DNA from 4 places in the Bacillus cereus group sp. Bce041 genome. Region 2 is predicted to be linked to each of the others. Evidence: predicted binding sites of a transcription regulator. Region 2 holds the regulator's gene; each other region holds the start of a gene.

Region 1 (2,213 bases), on a different contig from region 2:
GACATTTTCGCACAGTAGTTTTTAAAGTTCTCTGGTAATTGTTTAGACCAAAGAACAGTTAAGTTGGGTTCTGGAGCTGGTCCTAAATTATCTAATGTATGCAAGAAACGGAATGAGTTCTTTGTTACTAATGGACGACCATCTAATGCCATACCACCGATAGATTCAGTTACCCAAGTTGGGTCACCAGAGAATAATTCATTATAATCAGGTGTTCTTGCGAATTTCACAAGACGTAATTTCATAATGAAGTGATCTACAATTTCTTGTACTTCTTCTTCTGTTAAAGTACCATTTGCTAAATCTCTTTCAATGTAAATATCTAAGAATGTAGAAGTACGTCCAAGACTCATTGCAGCTCCGTTTTGTTCTTTAATCGCTGCAAGGTATGCGAAGTATAACCATTGGAATGCTTCTTGTGCATTTGTTGCTGGCTTAGAAATATCGAAGCCATGAGAAGCAGCCATTTCTTTTAACTCTTGAAGTGCACGCATTTGCTCAGATAACTCTTCGCGTAAACGCATCGTATCTTCGCTCATTACACCACCAGTTAAATTCAAATCAGCTTTTTTCGCTTCAATTAAATGATCAATACCATATAACGCTACTCGGCGATAGTCACCGATAATACGTCCACGTCCGTATGCATCTGGAAGACCAGTAATAACACCTGATTTACGTGCATTTCTCATTTCTGGTGTGTATGCATCAAATACACCTTGGTTATGAGTTTTTCTCCACTCTCTAAAAATACGACTAAGTTCTTTATCCATTTCGTATCCATAAGATTCACAAGCTTGTTCTGCCATACGAATACCACCATATGGTTGTAAAGAACGTTTAAATGGTTTATCAGTTTGGAAACCGACTACTTTTTCAATATCTTTATTTAAGTATCCTGGGTCATGTGATGTAATAGAAGAAACAATTTTTGTATCCATATCAAGAACGCCACCGTTTTCACGTTCTTTCGTTGTTAAATCCATTACTTGATCCCAAAGTTGTTTCGTTGCTTCAGTTGCTTCTGCTAAGAAAGATTCGTCCCCTTCGAAAACGTTTACATTATTTAAAATGAAATCGCGAACATCAATCTCTGCTTTCCATTTTTCACCTTTAAAGTTTTCCCATGCGTTTTTAACATTTTCTAATACTTGAGTCATCCTAATCTCCTCCATTTTTGATTAGTACAGGACTAAGATTTTTTATATAACAGCTTACACACTTAGAATACTACTTTTTTACGAAAGTGAACGAAATAGTTGTGACATGTTTGTGAAATATTGAGCAAACTACTATATATATAGTGTTAACTTCATTTAAAAGTCTTTAAAATTAACCCTTTCCTTAATTGTATTTTTTTGGTATCCTTATATACGAGTCCTATTTTGTAATATAAGAACAATACCCATTGTAGAGCTGTAATACTCTTATCTCCTAATCTGTTATAGTTTTTATAACAGAACAAAAAAGTGTACACATGTTGTACACTTTTTTTGTTACTTCTATAAAACATCTCTTTTTCTATTGCCATCATAGAATCCGCCACGATTGTCTGTTAATGCAATTATTTGATCTAGTCCTTCTATATGATCACCTATAATTCGAAGTACAGCTGGTGGATGACCTATTTTAGCAAAATGTTCACTGGGACGAATACGGTTCATCTTATCGACCTCAACACGACTTACACATGCAACTTCAAATCCTGAAAGAATAGCTTTCACTTGGGCTACACACGGCGCCAGTAAAGATCTATACCCAATTTCTTTCAAACACTTACGGCTAAACGCATTCGGTACAGCGATAAGAGAGCCTACGCCTAGATCTTTTCTATCACAAGCTAAATTTAATGCATATTTAAATGCAGTTACAAGATGAAGCGGTACTCTTAAATCTAAATAATGATTTAGATCATTTAATGCAACATCTGTTCCATCTGCAATAGCTTTCGCAAAAGGATATAGCTCACTCGCTGGAATAACAAAATCGCCATCTATAAATAACACAATTTCTCCTTTTGCAAAATACGTTCCAAGTGAGCGCCCCACATCATTTCCGAGTGCTTCTTTATATACAATTGTCGTTGCCCCTTTGTCTTTTGCAATTTTTTTCGTTTTATCTGACGAACCATTTACGACAACGATAATTTCGAAGGGTTCAATTTTGCGAAGCTCTTCTATAACGTTTCCAATTGTTTTCTCTTCATCTTGTAC
Region 2 (2,213 bases):
CAACAAATCGTCTGCTTTCTTTATTCGAAATTTCATATACTTGTGTAACGAGTTTGTCTAAGAAATAACGGTCATGTGAGACGATTAATATTGCGCCAGGATAACCTTGCAAATATTGCTCAAGCCATGTTAATGTTTCGATGTCTAAATGGTTTGTAGGCTCGTCCAAAATAAGTAAGTCTGGTTTTGTTAATAATAATTTCCCGAGAGCTAATCTTGTTTTTTGCCCGCCGCTTAAAGTAGAGATCGTCGTCTGGTGCGTTTCAACTGGGAAGCCAAGGCCGCTTAAAATGGAGCGAATATCCGCTTCATATTGATATCCACCTTGATCTTTATAATTGAGTTGTAGTTGGTCATAATCAGCTAACAATCTTTCATATGTAGCTTCGTTTGAAAAGTTTTCTTCTTTTCCCATTTCTTGCTCAAGCCTTCGAAGTTTTGTCTCCATTTGCTGTAAGTGGGTAAAGACGGTTAGCATTTCATCCCAAATTGTTAAAGACGTTTCTAGTCCAGTATTTTGAGCTAAATATCCGATTGAGACATCTTTCGGTTTTATAATTTCGCCACCATCATGAGATAATTCACCAGCGATAATTTTTAATAATGTAGATTTTCCTGCTCCATTCCTTCCAACTAATGCGATACGATCTTTTGTTTGTACTTCCAATTTTATGTTTGCAAGAATCGTTTCTGCACCGTATAATTTCGAAAGCGCGTTTACTTGTAATAAAATCAATGTTTTCACCTCAAATAATTTCTTAACTTTGCCATGTTTATATTTCTCAATCATACTAAAAATAGTGTATAGTTTAAAATAAAGAGAGAATACTTCTTCTCTTTATTATACAAGGAATTTAATGAGTGCTAAACTTCTGTATTTGATTAAAGTATATGAATAAAGATAGGAAGAGAGGAGAGGTCATATGGATCAGCAAAAGATTCCACAAGCCACTGCTAAAAGATTGCCTCTATACTATCGATTTATCCAAAACTTATCTCTTTCTGGTAAGCAGCGTGTTTCATCGGCCGAATTGAGTGAGGCAGTAAAAGTAGATTCCGCAACAATACGAAGAGATTTTTCGTATTTTGGAGCGTTAGGGAAAAAGGGATATGGATATAACGTAAATTATTTATTATCATTTTTCCGCGAAACACTTGATCAAGATGATATAACACGTGTAGCACTTATTGGAGTAGGTAATTTAGGGACCGCTTTCTTACATTATAATTTCACGAAAAACAATAATACAAAAATTGAAATGGCATTTGATGTTAGTGAAGAGAAAGTTGGAACAGAAATCGGGGGCATTCCTGTATATCATTTAGATGAATTAGAAGAGAGATTATCAAATGATATACAAGTGGCAATATTAACAGTACCGGCTACAGTAGCACAAGCTGTAGCAGATAGATTAGCTGAAACAAGCGTGCACGGTATTTTGAATTTCACACCAGCGCGATTAAACGTATCAGAGAATATTAGAATTCATCATATTGACTTAGCTGTAGAGTTACAAACATTAGTTTACTTTTTGAAAAACTATCCACAATAAAACGCAGAGGAAGCGACCTCTGCGTTTTATTATTGTTTCTTCTTTGTGAATTTAACTAATATAAGGCGAAGTGCCAAATTAAAATCAATTGTTGCCATAACTGCAAATAGTATTGTCCACATATTCCAGATTGTATCTGTCACGTTCGTAATGGCGAAGCGTGTAAAGATACATCCAAGAAGGAAGTATAGTGCAGCCATGAACAATGGTGAGTTTCTCATACAAAAAATCCTCCGATAAAGCCTTGCATTTTTTCAGCTTCTTTAATCATTTCTTGAATTTGTTCATTGCTCATAAAAATTTGCCCAATAGCGACTAATGTATTCATCGCAACATGAGCTGCAATCGGAACGATAATACGTTTCGTCTTCACATATAAGAAGGCGAATACGAGCCCCATAGCAGTGTATACCAATAAGTGAGTAAAATCAAAATGAATTGCTGCGAATACAAGCGAACTAATGATAGCTGCGATAAAGAAGTTAAACTTCTTATAAAGCGTGCCGAATAGAATTTTTCTAAATACGATTTCTTCTAAGATAGGTCCAATTATAGAAACAACAATAAGGAACCAAGGTGTCGTTCTTGCAATTTCCATAAGTTTCATTGTATTTTCTGAACCTTGTTTAATTCCTAGCAGCTGCATCTCGATCATACCGG
Region 3 (2,213 bases), on a different contig from region 2:
CATTCCTGACATTCCGGTTTTGAATAGCAATTATTCTCCTTAAATTGAGACTGTATCTCTGTTTTTGTAATGCCATCCCAGATATTCCCCATACTATATTCTTCTTCCCCAACAAACTGATGACAAGGAAATATCTCCCCCCATGGGGTAATAGCAAGGTATTCAGTTCCAGAACCGCAACCAGAAATTCTCTTTTGAACACATGGGCCTTCTGAAAGGTCAAGCATGTAATGATAGAAAGTAAAACCGTTGCCTTTTTCCTCACGGTTTAGCATTTCCTTCGAGAGAATTTCATATTGATTGTAAATTTCCAAAAGATTTTCTTCACCGAGCGCGTATGGTTCTCGTGGATTACAGATAACTGGTTCCATTGAGATCTTATTAAAACCTAGATCAGCGATGTGATAAATATCATTGGTAAAATCGACATTATTATGAGTATAGGTTCCACGTACATAGTATTCTTTATCTCCACGCTTTTCAACAAATTCCTGAAACTTTGGAACGATATAATTGTAGCTACCCTTCCCATTGACAGTTTTACGTAGATAATCATGAACTTTTTTTCTTCCATCAAGGCTTAATACAACATTGTGCATTTCCTGATTCAAGAAGTCAGTAATTTCATCATTAAGCAGCATACCATTTGTAGTAAAGGTAAAACGAAAAGTTTTTTTGTACTCTTTTTCTTTATTTCTTGCATAGACGACAATCTGTTTGACAGTCTTCCACGCCATGAGTGGCTCCCCACCAAAAAAATCAACATCGAGATTTCGATGATTACCTGAGTTTTCTAATAGAAAATCGATGGCTCTTTTTCCAACTTCATAACTCATGATGGCCCTATTTCCATTGTATTTTCCTTGGCTAGCAAAGCAGTATTCACACGACAGATTACATGTATGCGCGACATTAAGGCAAAGAGCCTTCACATAAGTGGGACGATTTATCAAATCAATTGAAAGATCCTTATAATCATCATCGGTAAAAAGCTTCCCATCTCTTTTTAGTTCTTCAATATCCGCAATTGTTTCTCGAATTTCCTTCTCGGAAACGTGGAAATCATATTTATACTTTTCTTGTATCGTTGACAGGATTTCTTCCATAGGAGTATTCTCATATAGCATAATTATTTCATAAGCAAGATCGTCAACAACATGTACCGACCCGCTATAAGTATCTAATACGATATTGTATCCATTTAATTTATATTGATGAATCATACTGGATAATCAAACTCCTTTTTCATAAAGATTGCCGCCCAATAAAATATAACTGCGTACAATACTACTTGTTTCCTATCTATTTATTGTATTTTCACACTTTTGATTTGCAACTCCACATGAGGTTTTACAAGCGGACTGACAAGATGTCTGACATGCACCACATCCACCATGTTTTATAGTATCTTGCAGTTTACAAGTGCTCAGTGTTATAATTCTTTTCATTACCTATAACCTCCTTTTGAAATAATTTTGAAGAACTAAGGCACATCATTGTGAACATCTTCACAATGATGTGCCTTAGTTCTTCAATTTTGGTGTATTAATTCTATTCATGCTTTTAACAACACTTCGATTAACCACTAAATATTACCAATAACTTTATGTATTAACAAACTACTTTTACTGTCTTTTCTTTTAACCATAATTTAAAATATCACGAGAATATCAAATATTATCTATTTAAAAGTTATATACCATAAAAGCTACATATAGACTAATGTTTGTTGTAATTATTTATATATTCATAAGTACGGTACGTGAAATTACAACATTTATCCTATAAAAAAATATGGACGTTTATAGCTTTCTGCTACAACTATAAAAAGTCAACCCCAATGGAATTGACCTTTTATAGACTGTGGCAACAGAAGGATGTCATAAAACTAGGATTTGATATTGTAGCGTTTCACTTGTGAAAAGTATAACATGATTAAACAAAAATAGATGTGTCGATCCTTGGAACATTAGTTATAACTTAATTTTTTGATTATGTATAGATATATATAATATTTAATGGGCCTATAGAATTCATCATACATCACTATCAATAATTAATGCTTTTTTAATAATAAAAAAGATGTCCAAAAAAATTCTATTTTTTTAGACATCCTTTTAATCTATTTTATTAATAATCCCGTAGGAGTAACTTGATATGTTTTTTTCTTACCCACAAATTCCTGTTTACTATTCTCAAGATTTGTAAGTGTG
Region 4 (2,213 bases), on a different contig from region 2:
TTTTACCGTATGATCCACAACCTAATGTTAAAGATGGAATAAATGCGTTATATATATCACCAATCCCACCTTGTGCTGATGGTGAATTTACAATAAGGCGACAAGCTTTCATTCTTAAACCAAATTGTTTTTGTACTTCTTTATTTGTAGAATGAATAACCGCTGAATGCCCTAAGCCACCTAAATTTAACATTTCTTCACAGTATTTAAATCCTTCTTCTTGTGAATTTGCTTTGATACAAGCTAATACTGGGCTCAATTTTTCACGTGATAGTGGATATTCTGTACCCACTCCCTTAATTTCAGCTACAAGTATTTTTGTATCTTCTGGTACCTTAATGCCTACTAATGATGCAATATAATGTGCTGATTTCCCAACGATATCACTATTTACTGCACATGTATTTTCATTAATAACAAGCTTCTCTAGTTTTATTCTCTCTTCTTCGGTAACAAAATAACAATTGTTGTCTTGCATTTCTTTTTTTACACTATTATAGATTTCTTTATCTACAATGATTGCTTGTTCAGAAGCACAAATCATACCATTATCAAATGTTTTTGATAAAATTAAATCATTTACAGCTCGTTTTACATGTGCTGATTTCTCTAAATAACAAGGTACATTCCCAGGTCCTACCCCTAAGGCCGGTTTCCCTGTAGAATATGCTGATTTCACCATTCCAGCACCCCCGGTTGCAAGAACAAGTGCAACCCCCTCATGGTTCATTAATCTTTTTGTTGCCTCAACAGAAGGTTTTTCGATCCATTGAATGCAATTCTCCGGTGCCCCTGCCTTAATTGCAGCATCTCTTAAAATTTTAGCCGCTGCAACAGAGCATTGCTGAGCAGATGGATGAAAAGCGAAAATAATTGGATTTCGTGTTTTCATTGCAATAATTGCTTTAAACATAGTTGTTGAAGTAGGATTCGTTACTGGTGTCACACCAGCAACTACACCTACTGGTTCGGCAATTTCGATGACTTCTTCATGTGGATCTTCATGAATAATTCCTACAGTCTTATCTTTTTTTATGCTATGCCAAATATATTCAGTCGCAAATATGTTCTTTGTACATTTATCCTCATACACACCTCGACCAGTTTCCTCAACCGCCATTTTTGCTAATGGCATATGTTGATCTAATCCAGATAGTGCCATTTCATGAACAATATGATCTACTTGCTCTTGCGTATAAGATTCCAGTGCTTTTAGTGCTTCTTTTCCATTTTCAACTAAAGTATTAACAACTTCTTGTACATCATTTTCATCTTTAATTACTACGTTGACCATTGCTTGTACTTCTTTTTCATCTGTCTTGTTTGTCATATTAAAGCCTCCAGATCACTATAAAAATAGATTTAAAATGTTGGAACTTATTGTTTTCATCTTGCCTATTAAGTAAAAGTTTAAAACATGTGAAGTATTTCACAAATAATAATATGAAATTTTCAACTACTCCTACTATACATGAAATGACTATTTTTTATTGTGTATTTTTTGTGAAGTATTTCACAAATATTTATAATAATTCTAATCAATAATTACTTATTTACACCATCAATATATACAATTACATTCTCAGTTGTATTATTTCTCAATTCAATGTACACCTCAGCATTAAAATACAATATTTGTTGATGCCTTAATATCTCAATTTCATTATCAATTATAACCATTGTTTCACCGAAAACTGCATACATACAAATATCCTTGTTCAAATATTTTGGTATGACAACATTACCTGACGGATTAATGAAAAAAAATGATGGAAATGTATTTTCAGTTTTATTAATAATTGTTTTGAATACATCATCATTTAATCCCATAGGTGTTACATTTTTTAGTTGCATAAATATCACTCCTATTCATGTATAAAAAATTTAATAAAGTATAATAAATTTATACTCTATTTTTACAAACTTATAGCGAGGATCTCGACTTTGCCTATAAGTTTATAACTATTAATTTCCTAAAGCAACAGTAATTCATCTTCTTGTAAAGGACTATTAATTTGTTATAGTATGTAAATCTCTTTGTTGTGATAACTCTACTAAAGAAGACATTTAACACTTATATGTAATTTATCTAGTAGTATTTTATGTGTATAGTAGTTAGAACTTTTTATTAATAAATTTTGAAAACATTAGTATATATAATATAAATTATTTTTTTATTTAAATATATTTTGTTTGTCCCCATCCTCTCTAAA

What was found. The regulator Rex, encoded in region 2, represses fermentation and respiration genes when NADH is low (regulators of the CRP and FNR family bind a similar motif). The targets are predictions, from matches to a motif close to TTGTGAAATATTTCACAA.
Positions count from the first base shown of each region.
Region 1: pflB (formate C-acetyltransferase) is a predicted target of Rex. The motif match lies at 1,271-1,288, and genes of this name have one in related genera.
Region 3: scfA (six-cysteine ranthipeptide SCIFF) is a predicted target of Rex. The motif match lies at 1,497-1,514, and genes of this name have one in related genera.
Region 4: adhE (bifunctional acetaldehyde-CoA/alcohol dehydrogenase) is a predicted target of Rex. The motif match lies at 1,502-1,519, and genes of this name have one in related genera.

Region 1 covers NZ_JBQXON010000007.1:28,434-30,646, forward strand. The annotation lists gene pflB (formate C-acetyltransferase) at 1-1,160, opposite strand, end outside; gene ACUN13_RS21160 (hypothetical protein) at 1,313-1,534, opposite strand; gene ACUN13_RS21165 (glycosyltransferase family 2 protein) at 1,503-2,213, opposite strand, start outside.
Region 2 covers NZ_JBQXON010000032.1:8,971-11,183, reverse strand. The annotation lists gene ACUN13_RS31350 (ABC-F family ATP-binding cassette domain-containing protein) at 1-736, opposite strand, end outside; gene ACUN13_RS31345 (redox-sensing transcriptional repressor Rex) at 924-1,553, shown strand; gene ACUN13_RS31340 (YdiK family protein) at 1,583-1,774, opposite strand; gene ACUN13_RS31335 (CPBP family intramembrane glutamic endopeptidase) at 1,771-2,213, opposite strand, start outside.
Region 3 covers NZ_JBQXON010000024.1:38,216-40,428, forward strand. The annotation lists gene scfB (thioether cross-link-forming SCIFF peptide maturase) at 1-1,223, opposite strand, end outside; gene scfA (six-cysteine ranthipeptide SCIFF) at 1,299-1,448, opposite strand; gene ACUN13_RS30300 (putative mucin/carbohydrate-binding domain-containing protein) at 2,123-2,213, opposite strand, start outside.
Region 4 covers NZ_JBQXON010000020.1:28,456-30,668, reverse strand. The annotation lists gene adhE (bifunctional acetaldehyde-CoA/alcohol dehydrogenase) at 1-1,294, opposite strand, end outside; gene ACUN13_RS29200 (hypothetical protein) at 1,546-1,854, opposite strand.